Regions from separate parts of the Sorangium sp. So ce295 genome, predicted to be linked through region 1. Evidence: riboswitches for the same ligand, from Rfam matches in the RefSeq annotation. Region 1 holds a riboswitch; the other holds the start of a gene.
The links. Region 1 has a riboswitch for cobalamin ahead of WMF11_RS01420 (energy-coupling factor ABC transporter permease). Riboswitches for the same ligand answer to the same signal wherever they lie in the genome.
Positions count from the first base shown of each region.

Region 1 (7,028 bases):
GCGCGCTTCTGCTCCTGTGGCGCGTGGACGTCCGAGCGGGCGGGCCGTCAGGCCGCGGCCGAGGGCGGTTCACCGCGCTCTCGGCTTCGGCTATCAACCGCGGGCATGGAAGCTACGACGATCAAGCGCTTCGGGGTGATCGGCGCGGGCCAGATGGGGCGAGGCATCGCCCAGGTCGCCGCGGCCGCGGGCCTCGAGGTGGTCCTGTGCGACGTCTCGAGGGCGCTGGCGGAGTCGGGCAAGGCCCAGATCGCCGCCATTCTCGCGAAGCAGGTGGAGAAGGGCAAGCTGGCCGCGGAGGCGCGGGAGGCGCTCCTCGGCCGGGTCGCGGTGGCCGACGGGATGTCGGGCCTGGCCGGGGTCGACCTGGCCGTGGAGGCGGTGACCGAGAGCTTCGAGGTGAAGAGCGGGATCTTCAAGCTCGCCGACGCGGCGCTGCCGAAGGGGGCGATCCTGGCGTCGAACACGTCGTCGATCTCGATCACGCGGCTGGCGGCGGCGACCGGCCGGCCTGAGCTGGTCATCGGGATGCACTTCATGAACCCGGTGCCGCTGATGAAGCTCGTCGAGCTCGTCCGTGGGGTCCAGACGTCGGACGCGACGTACGAGGCCGTCCGGGCGCTCTCGGTTGGGCTCGGCAAGACGGTGATCACCTCGAAGGACCAGCCCGGGTTCATCGTGAACCGGATGCTGATCCCCTTCCTCAACGAGGCGTGCTTCGCGCTCCAGGAGGGGCTGTCCACGCCGGAGGACATCGACGCGGGGGCGCGGCTCGGGCTGAACCACCCGATGGGGCCGCTCGAGCTCGCCGACCTGATCGGGCTCGATACGGTGCTGTCGATCGCGGAGGTGCTGCACCGGGAGTTCGGGGACTCGAAGTACCGGGCGGCCACGTTGCTCCGGAACCTGGTGGCGGCGGGGTGGTACGGGAAGAAGAGCGGGCGGGGGTTCTACGTGTACGACGAGAAGGGGCAGAAGAGCGGGCGGGCGGTGTAGGCGGCTGCTGCGGAGCCAGGGAGGGAGGGGGCGCCGCGCGGGGGGCCGGCGGGGGCCCCTCCCACGAACTCGCGCCTTTTGGGGGGCCGTGGCCGGCTGAACGGCGGAGCCGATCCGAGAGGGCGTCGCACGAAGCGGGCCGGCGCTCGGGTTCGTGGGGCCCTACCCCGCCGGCCCCCCGCGCGGCACCCCCTCCCTCCCTGGCTCTCTCCAGGGGGGATGATGACGGGGGAGCGGCGACGGGATACGCGCGAGGCGAACACGGGTGTGCGGGTCGGAGGACGGGCGGTCTGCCCGACTCACCACGATCGCACGCGGGCTCGCGACAGGACCGTCACGTCGCGCACCCGCACTCAAGCGGTGAGTTCGGATCATCGAGCGACGGGCCATGTCCCGGAACAGGTGCGAGACTCCTCCGGAAATCGCTCGCTCGTCGGCTCGGCAACGGCCTCGACACAGCGGGATCGGGCGGACACGGAATGACGCCTTCCCTGGCTCACGGCAGGCGCTTCCCACCGGCGCGGGGCGCTGCTAACCACGCTCCATGACCGCTCAAGAACAGCAGCCGGGGGCCCCTGCTCGCGGTACGCTCCAGTTCGTCGCCGTCGAGCGCGCGGATCACGTCGCCATCGTGACCATCCAGCGGCCCGACAAACTCAACGCCCTGAACCCCGCCGTCCTCGGCGAGCTCACCACGGCCTTCCGCGACCTCCTCGCGCCCGCCGAGGGCAACGAGGTCCGCGCGGCGGTGCTGACCGGCGCCGGCAAGGCGTTCGTCGCCGGCGCCGACATCGCGGAGATGGCGACCATGAACAGCATCGCCGCGAAACGGTTCGCCGACGCAGGCCACCGGCTCGCCGAGCTCATCGAGACTGCCCCCTTCCCCGTGATCGCCGCCGTCAACGGCTTCGCGCTGGGCGGCGGCTGCGAGCTCGCCCTCGCATGCGACTTCATCTACGCCGCCGAAGGCGCCAAGCTCGGCCAGCCCGAGGTGAACCTGGGCGTCATCCCGGGGTTCGGCGGGACCCAGCGGCTGCTGCGACGGGTCGGGCCAGGACGCGCGCGCGAGCTCGTCTATTCAGGAGACATGATCACCGCCCAGCAGGCGCTGTCGATCGGGCTCGTCAACGCCGTCTTCCCGGCGACCGAGCTCCTCGCGCGCGCCCGCGAGACCGCCCTCAAGATCGCCTCGCGCGGGCCGCTCGCCGTCGCCGCCGCCAAACGCGTCCTCCTGCGCGGCGAGAGCCTCGACCTCGCCGCCGCCAACGAGCTGGAAGCCCAGGCATTCGCCGCGCTCTTCGGCAGCGAAGATCAACAGCTCGGAATGAAAGCGTTCCTGGCGAAATCGCAGGCCACATTCACGGGCAAGTGAAGGCTCGGGAGGCGCGAACCGCGCGCTCGACGGCAAAAAAATACCGCGCATCACGCTGGAGGGGGGCCCAGAATGACCGCGGCAGGGACACCGCGCCGGAGTCTTGAACGTCCGCCACGGTGCGAAGAAAAAAGACCGCATGCGCTCCGGGCTGGGGGGTCCGCGCCGGTGCGCATGCGGTAGTCAGATTGTGGCATCCGCAAGCGCGTTGTCGATAACAAAGTGCAATGACTGCACGCCGAGCGAGCAGAGCGCTCCAGACACGAAGGCGGCCAGGCGGGCGCGCAACCCACACACACAAGCGCAGCGGGAATTCACGTTCGAGCCGGGCATACCCCTCCACCGGAGACAGCGCACAGCGCAGCGTTCGCCGTGCATTCCGAGACGAGCGAACACGAAATCCCTCATCTCTTCAATAAGAGATGCCACGAGGCAGCAGGCCGTACACCGGACGCCTGCTCCCGAGTAAAGAGCCCGGACGAACAAAGCACACTGCGGAAAGAACGCGCCGGCGCCTTGTATTCAAGCGCACGAGAGACCCCGCTCAGGCGCTGCACGCGACAGGCGCTGCACCCGCACGGCGATAAAGTAAACAGGTTTTATCTAAGGGGGACATAATTCAAGACGTGTGCTCGACGACTCTTCGCGTGATGCGTCTGGGTCAATTTCTCGGCCTCGGCCATCGCATCACAGGGCCTCGATCGCTCGTCGGCGCGCCCATGTCTGCTCGATGGGGGCACCGACGGGCGCGCGGCGCGCCTCGGCAGTGATGGCTTCGTGCGCCCCGGCAGTGCCCGCGAGGGCGAGGCGTCCACCAGCGGCAGGCATCACCGCCGCACCAACGCCGCGGACGAGGGCGCTCGCGGCGGGCCGGAGCGCGCAAGGCGGAAGCTCGACCCCGGTCGACGCACCCGGGTTCGCCCGGTCCGCGCGCCCGGGGTCCGCACCCCGGTACGCGCCCGGCTCGCGTGATCGCGCCGCCTGGATACGTGGGCCGACGCGCGGGGCACCGCGCGCGAGGCGGAGCTGGCCCGCGCTCGACGGGGAGCTCGTCCGACACGCCATGCCAGATGCAGCGCCCGCTGAGCGCCTCCTCCGCGATCGGGGCGCGACGTCCTTGACGCCGGGCACGAAACGGGATTACCGAGCACCGGCCTGACAATCCATTCCTCGGGTGCCCTCCGGGGCATAACAGGGAAGCCGGTGCAAAACCGGCGCGGTCCCGCCACCGTGAGTGGGGAGCTGCCTCCGAAGACCACTGGGCCTCATTAGGAAGAGGCCTGGGAAGGTGGACGCAGCGCTGGGAGCTCGATCAGCTCCCTGAACCCATGAGCCGGGAGACCTACCCGAGCCTCCCACGAGGTGCAGCTTGCGCACGTCTTCGTGGCGTTCGGGTGCGGACTTCACCCGGAGCGCCGAAATCGGTCTTCACGGCCGCGCATTGTCGATCGCTGCCGTGTCCCTGGGGACGCTCCTCGCGCCCCGGCCCGCGGCCGCGATGCACCTCGCGGAAGGCGTCCTGCCGCTCGGCTGGTGCGCCTTCTGGAACGCGCTCGCCCTGCCCTTCGTCGCGATCGCCCTCCACCTTCTCCGGCGCCGCACCGAGCAGGACGCCTTCTACAAGCCGTTCGTCGGCCTCATCGCGGCCGCCGTCTTCGCGATCTCGTGCATGCCCGTGCCGGTGCCGACCGCCGGGACCTGCTCCCACCCGTGCGGCACAGGGCTCGCGGCGGTGCTCATCGGCCCCTGGATGACCGTCCTCGTCACCGTGGTGGCGCTCCTTATCCAGGCCCTCTTCCTCGCGCACGGCGGCCTCACCACGCTCGGCGCCGACGTCGCGTCGATGGGCATCGCGGGCGCCTTCACCGGATATTTCGCCTTCCACCTCGCGCGGCGCTGCGGCGCGAACCTCTGGGTCGCGGGGTTCCTGGCGGGCGTGACGTCGGACTGGGCAACCTACGCCACCACGGCGCTCGCGCTCGCGCTCGGGCTCTCGGGCGAGGGGTCGGTGACGTCCATGTTCACGGGCGTCGCCCTGGCCTTCGTCCCCACCCAGCTGCCGCTCGGCCTGCTCGAGGGCGTCATGACCGCGGGGGCGCTCGCCTTCCTGCGCGCCCGGCGGCCCGACATCCTGGACCGGCTCCAGGTCGTCCGGCTCGCCCCGGGGGCGTCGTGACGCGGCGGCTCGGACAGCGCCCGCTGCCAGCGCCGCTCGCGCGGCGCGCGTGCGCGGCAGCGCTCCGGCTCGCCGCTTCCCTCTGGCTCGCCGCCTGCGGCAATGCGTCCTGGGACGGCGTCGACGAGGCCGTGGTGCGCCGCGTCGCCGAGGACGCAGGGCGCCACGACACGGGGCCGCTGTTCGCGGGCCTCGAGGGCGACCTCCTGCTCTTCGCGTTCCTCTGGGCCGGGCTCCTCGCCGGCTTCGCCCTCGGCTATTTCTCGCGCGTGCTCTTCGTCGAGCGCGCGGGCGCGCCCGCGGTCAAGGCCGGCGGCCAAGGCCTCCGTGCGGACTGACCCGCCTCCGCGGCTCCGCGACGTGGACGCCCGGCTCCGCCTCGGGGCCGCCGTGGCGGCGTGCTGCGTCGCCGCGGGCGCGCGCTCGCCCGTCACGCCGGCCGCGCTGCTCCTCCTCGCGTGCGCGGCCCTCCGCCTCCAGGGCACGCCGGCGCGCGCCGTCCTCCGCGCCGCCGCGCCCGCCGCGTGGATCGGAGCGGTCGCGGCGGCGCTCGCGCTCGCGCTCACGCCGGGAGCGCCGCTCCTCCCCGGCGCGCCGTTCCCCGTCGACGCGATCACGGCCGAGGGGGCCCGCCGCGCCGCGGCCATCGGCGCGCGCGTCCTCGCGGCGGCCGCCGTGCTCCGGTGGCTCGCCGGCGCCGCAGCGCCCGCCGAGATCGAGGCGGCGCTCGCCGGGCTCGGCGTCCCCGCGGCCCTCGTCGAGCTGCTCGCGCTGACGCGGCGCTTCGCCGGCGTGCTCCAGCGCGCGGCCGACAGCGCGTGGAGCGCCGCCGCGCTCCGCGGCGGGTTCACCCGCCCCGGGGCCGCCGCGCGCTCGGCCGGCGCCGTCGCGGGCGTCGTGGCGCTCCGGACGCTCGAGCGCTCCGAGAGCGCCGCGCTCGCGATGCAGCTCCGCGGCTACCAGGGGAAGCTCCCCGTCGCCGACCGGAGGACGAGCGCGCCCGCCGCGAACGTCGCGTTCGCCGCCGCCGCCCTCGCGGCCCTCGGGCTCAGCGTCGCCGCGGGAGAGGCCGGATGATCGCGCTGCGCGCCCCCCGGCTCGGCTACCGGCGCGGCGAGCCCGTGCTGCGCGACGTGCGCCTCGACGTCGGCGAGGGCGAGTCCGTGGCGGTGCTCGGCGGCAACGGCGCCGGCAAGACAGCGCTGCTCCGGACGCTCGTCGGGCTGCTCCCGGCGCCCGGCGGCGGCGTCGAGATCGCGGGCCGCCGCGTGGGCTCGCCCTCGGACGCCGTCGCCGCGGGCGCCGCGCTCGTGCTCCAGGACCCGGACGACCAGCTGCTCGGCGCGACGCTCCTCGACGACGTCCTGTTCGGCCCGCGAAACCTCGGCCTGCCCGCGCCCGAGGCGCGCCGCCGCGCCGAGGCGGCGCTCGCCGCCGTGCAGATCGCCCACCTCGCCGACCGGGCCATCGAGGCGCTGAGCTTCGGCGAGCGCAAGCGCGCGTGCATCGCCGGGATGCTGGCGATGCGGCCGCGGGTGCTGCTGCTCGACGAGCCGACCGCGGGGCTCGACCCGGAAGGCGAGCTCGCCCTGTGCCAGACGCTGCGCGCGCTCTCCGAGCAGCAGGGGACCACGCTGGTCACCGCGACCCACGCGGTGGATCTCGTGCCGCTCTTCGCCTCGCGCGCTGTCTTGCTGGGCGACGGCCAGGTCCTCGCGGACGGGCCGCCGCGGGAGGTGTTCGCGCGGGGGGAGCTCCTCGCGCGGGCGCGGATGCGGCGGCCGTGGGTCGCCGAGCTCTGGACCCGGATGAGCCCTCTGCCGCCGCGGGGCGGCGCGGGCCTCCCGCTCACCCTGGAGGAGGCGCTCGCGTGCATGACGACGGTCTCCTGCTGATCGGCCACGGCAGCCGCGACGCCGCGTCGAACGCCGAGTTCGAGGCGATCGTGGCCGATTACGCCGCGGCGCGGCCCGAGATCGCCGTGCAGCACGGCTACATCGAGCTCGCGACGCCTCACCTCGCCGACGCGCTCGCGGCGCTCGCGGCGCGGGCGTCCCGCGTGGCGGTCGTGCCGCTCTTCCTGTTCGCGGCGGGGCACGTGAAGAACGACATCCCGCTCGCGCTCGAGCGGGCGCGGGCCGCGCACCCGGGGGTGCGCTTCTCGGCGGCGCGGCCGCTCGGCGTGCACCCGGCGCTCGCCGAGCTCGCGTTCGAGCGCGCCGCGACCGCGCTGCCGGCCGACCCGGCGGCGCGGGCCCGGTCGGCGCTCGTCGTCGTGGGGCGCGGGTCGAGCGACCCCGACGCGAACGGCGATTTCTGCAAGACGGCGCGCCTCATCGGCGAAGGCCGCGGGCTCCAGCTCGTCGAGCCGACCTTCATCGGCGTCACCCGGCCCTCGGTCGAAGAGACGCTGGAGCGGGTCGCGCGGCACCGGCCGGAGCGCGTCGTGGTGGTCCCCTACTTCCTCTTCGCCGGGCGGCTCAT
Region 1 is NZ_CP150324.1:356,583-363,610, reverse strand. It holds gene WMF11_RS01430 (3-hydroxyacyl-CoA dehydrogenase family protein) at 106-996, shown strand; gene WMF11_RS01425 (enoyl-CoA hydratase/isomerase family protein) at 1,541-2,368, shown strand; cobalamin riboswitch at 3,524-3,732, shown strand; gene WMF11_RS01420 (energy-coupling factor ABC transporter permease) at 3,831-4,544, shown strand; gene WMF11_RS01415 (hypothetical protein) at 4,541-4,882, shown strand; gene WMF11_RS01410 (CbiQ family ECF transporter T component) at 4,872-5,621, shown strand; gene WMF11_RS01405 (energy-coupling factor ABC transporter ATP-binding protein) at 5,618-6,439, shown strand; gene WMF11_RS01400 (CbiX/SirB N-terminal domain-containing protein) at 6,415-7,028, shown strand, end outside.

Region 2 (7,028 bases), 5.4 Mb from region 1:
CCGTGCGGGCCTCGGCCGTCAGCGCGGCGAAGGCGTCCGTGCGCGTATACACGTGGTTGCCAGCCGCGGTGCACCCCGCGCCTCGCGACGTGACGCCCACCACGTCGCCGCGGTCGGCGTCGATCACCGGACCTCCCGAGTCGCCGGCGCAGGTCGCCCCCTCGATCTCGAACTCGCGCGGACCGAGGACCTTGCCCGTCGCCGGATCGGCGCGGGGCCCGACGGCGGCGACGAGGCGCGGACCGCGCGCGGCGCGGACGCCGAGCCGATTGGACGCTCCGCCGCCGTACCCGACGGCGACCACGCTGTCGCCTGGATCGAGCGCCCCGACCTCGCGCATCCGCAGGGGCGCCACGTCGGTGAGGGGCCGATCGAGCACCAGATAGGCGATGTCCGCGTCGCAGAGGACGCGCTCTTTCCCGTGCAGCGTGGCCACCGCGCGCGCCCGCGCGGCGTCGCGGGAGACGTCGATATGGTCCCCGGTGTAAATGGCGATCTCGGAAGGATCGATGTCTCCGCCGACGTGATCGCCGTTGTGCGACTTGCCCGAGCGATCGCAGCGAGGGGCCGCCGTCAGGTTGCGCGAGATGCAGTGACGCGCCGTCAAGACGAGGTTGGGCTCGACGAGCGCGCCGCTGCACAGGCTCACGCGTCGCTCGCCGCCCCGGGGATCGCGGTGCGATACGGCCACGGCGACGACGGAGCGCGCGGCGCCGTCGATGAGGGGCTCAGGCGCGCCCTTCGCGCGGGGCGAAACCTCGGTGATCGGCGCGACCGCCGCCGCCGGAGGAGGCGAGGCTTCGGCCGGGATGACGGCGACGACGATGCGTGGGACGAGGGCCGCGACGAGGCAGCCAAGGCATCCCGCGAGGCGCGGGACGACAGACGGAAACACCATGGATGAGGTCACCGACAAAGAGCATGCGAGGAGCGGCCGTGCAAGCCGACCCTGGAGCTTTTCTCCAGCATCAGAAGGGGAGGTGCCCCCGATGGGGTGTTGTTCCCACAGGGGAGAATCAGAGATGGAAACCAGGTCAGTCAGGTGAGCGGCGCCCGGCTGGAGGCGCGCTCTCTGGACTCTCGCGCTCGTCGACTAGCCCCGGCCCTCCAGCGCGGGCGCGGCGCCGGCGCCGCTCGACGCGCCGAGGGCGACGTGTCGCTCGATCACGAAGATCAAGCACGACGACGCGAAGGCGGCCGTGACGCCCGAGCAACGCTCCATGGACGTCGTGAACGCTCTCCGGCGGCTTTTGCTTGACAACGTTGTTGGTACCATGGCAGGTTCCGGATTGAAAGTGAAAGTGACTTTCATTATTGAAAGTGGGGTTCCACGATGGACAACGTGATGTCGAAGGCGACGGCTCCGCTCGACCGCCGGTGTGATCACTGCGGCGTTGCTGGACGTGCCGAGCCCAATTCCGTGCGCTGCGGCTGCGGCAGCCTGCTCGCCCGGTATGTGCCCGGCGGCGTCGAGCTGAAGTGCCGGCGGTGCAAGCGCGTCGTCGTCGTCCCGGTCCCGGCGGCGACGGAGGACGTGAGCGGCTGAATCCCCCAGAGCGCTGACATGGCAGGTCGCGGCGGCGAACTCTGGCCAGCGCGGTTCGCGCCATCACCGCATCAGGCCCACCGCCGTCTCGACGCCGCGCACGTAGTCGCGGGGCTCGGGGACCTGGCGCAGCTCCTGGATGGTGATCGGCAGGTGCGATCTCGGGGATCCCGACGTGCGGTTGACAGGTCTCGGGTCGCTCATTATTGATAAAGAAAATCAATTTTAAATTGTGCGTGATACGCGCGTGCAAGACTGTCAAGGGACTCCCGATTCTGTCTCGGGTGTGCGTCGCCGGTGGGCTCGCGGACGGGGCGCTCCGGGCCTTCGCTTCAGCATTGACATCCTGCGTGACGGGTGCGACGAGTCGCCCCGCCATCGGTGCTCGTCCGGCCATCCCCTGGCGAGCTGAAAAGGGAACCCGGTGAGAATCCGGGACTGCCCCCGCAGCGGTGAACGGGAACGACCATCACCAAGAAGCACTGGGCATGCACCAGAGCAGCCTGGGAAGCGGTGATGTGTAGGAGAGCGACCGGCGACGGCCGCAGCGCCCGTGAGTTCGAAGACCTGCCGAAGGTGCGCGCGCCGGTGCTCTGGCGCGCGCTGACCTGAGCCTTCGAGGGGAAGGCGTCCAGGCTCTCGACCACCTCGCTCGCGCGCGGTGCCGTGGCCCGTCACGCAGCCCCCTCGCTTCGGCTCTCAGCTCACCCGGAGCAGCGCTGGGTCGACGCGGGCAGGCGGCGCGTGAATGGTTGATTCCTCTGATCGTCGGTCGCGTCGGCGCCGGAGCGCCGGCGTGGCGTGCTGGCTCGCGCTCGCCGCCTGCAGCGCAGTGGCAGCCTCGCCTGCCGCCCGCGCCGAGGATCCGCGCCGGCCTGCGGGCGCGCCGGGGGATGATCCCGCTGCTGCTCGACCGGGGACAGACCCGCTGGAGGTGCACGTCGAGGGGGATCGCCTGCGCGCGCCCGCGCCGCCCAAGGACAGGTCCGTCGCGGGGTCGGTGCTGGGCCGCGAGCGCCTCACCGGCGCGGGGCTCGGGGCGGCGGACGTGCTCCGCACGCAGCCGGGCGTCCTCATCATCGAGTCGGGCGGCTTCGGCGGGCCGGCGACAGCGGCCCTCCGGGGAGCGACCGCCACGCAGACGCCGGTGTACCTCGCCGGCGTCCGCCTGAACGACGACGTCGTGGGGACGGCGGATCTCTCCCTCGTGCCCCTCTGGCTCATCGAGCGCATCGAGATCTACCGCGGCCACGCCCCCATCGAGGCCGACCGCCTCGGCCCCGGCGGCGCGATCTTCTTCGAGCCGCGGCGGCCTTCCCGGACGACGGGCGGCGCAGGCGTCATGGCGGGCTCGCTCGGCGCGCGGCGCGGGTGGGCGTTCGCCGGCGCCAGCGCGGGCCCGGTGAGCGCGATCGTCGGGGTGAGCGCCGAGGCCGCGGAGAACCGCTACACGTTCGTCAACGATGGCGGGACGCTCTTCGACGAGAGCGACGACACCGTGGAGCGCCGGCAGAACGCCGACGTGCGCACGATCGACGCGTGGGCGCTCGCGCGCGTCGAGCTCGGCGGCGGCGCGATCGTCGACGTGATCGCGAACGGCACAGGCCGCGAGCAGGGCGTGCCGAGGCTCGCGCTCCTGCCGTCCCGCGAGGCGCGGGGGGAGTCGCGGCGCGTGCTGGCGTCCGTCGCGGCGCGCGTGCCTTTCGGCGGAGAGGCGCAGCACACGCTCGAGGCGCGCACCTCGTTCATCGAGGCGCGGTCGGAGGTCCACGACCCGCTCTTCGAGCTCGCGCTGCAGACGCCTGAGCTCCGCCTCGCCGGCCGCCGCCTGGAGCAGACGCTCGGGGCGACGCTCTCCTTCGCCGACCGGCTCCGGGTGCGGCCCGTGCTCTCGGTCGCGCGCGAGGGCATCTCACGCGCGCCGGACGACGTCCCGCTCGCCCGGGCGCGGCGCTCGCTCGCGCGCGGCGCCGTCAGCGCGGAGGCGCGCCTCGGCGAGGGGCTCGCGCTGCACGCCCTCGCGAGCGGGGAGTGCCACGCCACAGGGGCCGACCGCGAGCGCCCGTGCGACGTGCTCGTCCCGACCGGGCGGGTCGGCGTCGAGGCGGGGAGCGACAGGCTCCGGCTCCTCGCGACCGTGGGCCGCTACGTCCGCGTCCCGACGCTCGGCGAGGTGTACGGCGTCTCCGGCGTCGTCCACGGCAACGCGGAGCTCGAGCCGGAGTCGGGCGCCACGATCGAGGCCGGGATCCGGGCGCAGACGGGGCGCGGCGCCGTGCTGCGCGGCGCCTTCCTCGACGTGTTCGCGTTCGGGAGCGCGGTCTCCGGGCTCGTCGCGTACGAGAAGTCCGGTCAGGGCTACGTGAGCCCGTACAACGTCGGCCGCGCCCGCGTCGTGGGCGCGGAGCTGCTGGCCGGGGTCGAGGTGACCCCGTTCCTCCGCGCCGAGATCGCGGCGACGCTGCTCGATCCGCGGGACACGACGCCGGGGCGGACGACCAGGAACGACCTCCTCCCGTTCCGCTCGCGCCTCGTCGTCGCGCCGCGCCTGCACGCCGAGTGGAAGCGCCCGGGCGGCGCCGTGTTCTCGGGCGCGTCGGGCGAGATCCGGGCCGTGTACCAGTCGAGCCGGTACGCCGATCCCGCCGGGCTCGGCGTGATCGCGGAGCAAGCGACCCTCGACCTCGACGCGGAGGCGAGGTGGCTCGGCGGGCACCTCGCGGTGAGAGGTCGCGTCGCGGACCTCCTGGACGCGCGGCGCACGGATGTCGTCGGGTTTCCGCTCCCGGGGCGGAGCGTGTTTTTCACACTGGAGTCAACATGGTGAAGATCAGTCTGTTTGCGTTCGCGATCTCGATCCCGATCCTCGGGTGCAACGTGGATTCGCCGCCGCCGTCGACGGGCGGCGTCCACGGCGGCGGCGACGGCGACGCGTGTGAGAGCGGCGTGGTCATCGTGACGAGCGACTACCAGTCGACGAACATCGCTGTGTCGGAGCTCGACGGGACCACCCTGTCGCCCTCCTTCGTGTCGAGCGGCGCGGCGAAGCCGGGGCTCAGCCTCGCGCTGTCCGGCGACGTCGACGTCCCGAGGGCGGCGCCGCCGTCCGGCCGCGTGGTCCTGCTCGATCGGTTCGGCACGAACGTGATCACCTGGATGGATCTCGAGACCGCCGGGGTCCTCGCGCAGCTCCCGGTCGGGCAGGGGTTCGAGTCGAACCCTCAGGACTACATCGAGGTGGGGGCGGACCGCGCGCTCGTGTCGCGCTACGGGAGCAACCCGAGCCCGGGCGTGGAGCCGTTCGACGAGGGCGGCGATCTCCTGATCGTCGACACGAAGGAGTACTCCATCGTCGGGCGCATCGCCCTGCCGGAGGAGGAAGAGGGGCTCCTGCCGCGCCCGTCGGGGATGGCGCGCGTCGGTGACGACGTTGTCGTGGCCCTCGGCCGGCTCGCCGCGGACCTCTCGACCGTGGGCGAAGGGCGCTTCGTGGGCGTCTCGCCGGAGCAGGGCGCTGTCACATGGACGGTCGACGTGCAGGGGCTCTACGGCTGCGGGCGTCTCGCCGTGTCGCCCTCGGGAGAGCGGCTGGCGGTCGCCTGCTCGAGCCGCTTCGACGCCGAGGCGATGGAGTACGATCCGGCGACGAGCGACGTCGTGATCTACGACGCTCGCACCTCGCCCCCGGAGGAGATCAAGCGGCTCGGCGTGGCCAGGGCGCTCGGCGCAGCGGTCCAGCCCACGCTCGCGTTCGCCTCCGAGGACGTGCTCCTCGGGGCGGCCTACGCGGGCAGCGCGTCCGCCGGGGACCGCGCCTTCTCCGTGAGCATCACCACGGGCGAGGTCACGACGCTCGCCCAGGCGACCCAGCCCTACGCCTTCGGCGGCGTCCACTGCTCGCCCGGCTGCGGCGATGTCTGCCTGCTGAGCGACGCGGAGAGGAGCAAGCTCCGCCGCTGGAAGGTGGCGGCGAACGGCGCGCTCGAGCCGCTGGAGGACGCGACCGTCGACACCGAGATCGGGCTCCCGCCGCGAGGGATCGGCGGGCTCTGATCGGCCCCGCGGGCGGTGCGTCGGTTGATCGGCGTCAGAACGCGGCGTCGAGGACGACCTCCCCGGAGACGCCGACCTGGTACGCGGAGACGCGGCGCTCGAAGAAGTTCGTGACCTCCTGGACGTCTTGCAGGTCCATGAACGAGAACGGGTTCTTCGCCCCGTAGCGCTTCGGCATGCCGAGCGTGGCGAGCCGCTGGTCGGCGCAGAACTCCAGGTAGCTGCGCACGTCGCGCGCCGACATGCCCGCCACGCCGGCGCCGAGGAGATCCTCTGCGAACCGGGCCTCGCAGGCGATCGCCTCATCCATCATGTCGAGGATCGACCGCGAGAGGCCGGCGTCGAAGAGCTCGGGCTCCTCGCGCCGCGCCGTGCTCACGACCTCGAAGGCGAAGCGCATGTGCGCGCTCTCGTCGCGGAAGACCCAGCTCGTCCCCGCGGCGAGCCCGTGGAGCAGGCCGCGCGAGCGCAGGAAGTACACGTACGCGAACGCGCCGAAGAAGAAGAGCCCCTCGACGCACGCGGCGAAGCAGATGAGGTTCAGGAGGAACCGCCGCCGCTCGGCGCGCGACTCCAGCCGCCCGAGCGACTCGACGGAATCGAGCCACCGCATGCAGAAATCGGCCTTCTGGCGGATCGAGGGGATGTTCTCGACGGCCGCGAAGGCGCGGTGACGGTCCTCGGGATCGGGGATGTACGTGTCGAGGAGCGTCAGATAGAACTGGACGTGGAGCGCCTCTTCGTAGAGCTGCCGTGACAGGTACATCCGCGCCTCCGGGGCGTTGATGTGCCTGTACAGGTTGAGCACGAGGTTGTTCGCCACGATGGAGTCCCCCGTGGCGAAGAACGCGACGAGGCGCTGCACGAGGTGCCGCTCCGCGTCGGTCATCTTCCGCAGGTCGCCCACGTCCGTGGAGAAGTCGACCTCCTCCACGGTCCACGTGTTCTTGATGGCGGAGCGGTACATCTCGAAGAAGGCCGGATAGGCCATCGGGCGCAGGGTGAGGCACTGGCCCGGATCGAGGAGGCGCGCGGGGCGGCTGACGCGGCTCACTGGCAGGCCTCGCACGCCTCGGGGTTCTCGAGCGCGCACGCCACGTCCGCGGCCGCCTTCGCCGGCGCCGCCTCCACGGTCGCCTTGGTGATGCGCGTCGCGGGGCGCGATCGCAGGTAGTACGTCGTCTTGAGCCCCTTCTTCCATGCGTGGAAGTACATGCTCGAGAGCTGACCGATGGTGGGGTTCTCGATGAAGAGGTTCAGCGACTGGCTCTGATCGATGAAGGCCCCGCGATCCGCGGCCATGTCGATGAGCGAGCGCATCGGGATCTCCCACGCCGTCCGGTACACGGCGCGGAGCTGCTCGGGCAGCTCGTCCATGCCCTGGACCGAGCCCTCCGCGAGCTTGAGCCGGGCGCGCACCGCGTCGTTC
Region 2 is NZ_CP150324.1:5,726,591-5,733,618, reverse strand. It holds gene WMF11_RS21665 (trypsin-like serine protease) at 1-898, opposite strand, end outside; gene WMF11_RS21660 (hypothetical protein) at 1,094-1,222, opposite strand; gene WMF11_RS21655 (hypothetical protein) at 1,334-1,546, shown strand; gene WMF11_RS21650 (hypothetical protein) at 1,610-1,750, opposite strand; cobalamin riboswitch at 1,909-2,135, shown strand; gene WMF11_RS21645 (TonB-dependent receptor) at 2,379-4,373, shown strand; gene WMF11_RS21640 (hypothetical protein) at 4,367-5,599, shown strand; gene WMF11_RS21635 (ribonucleotide-diphosphate reductase subunit beta) at 5,634-6,590, opposite strand; gene WMF11_RS21630 (ribonucleoside-diphosphate reductase subunit alpha) at 6,650-7,028, opposite strand, start outside.
Region 2: another riboswitch for cobalamin. It lies ahead of WMF11_RS21645 (TonB-dependent receptor); the one in region 1 lies ahead of WMF11_RS01420 (energy-coupling factor ABC transporter permease).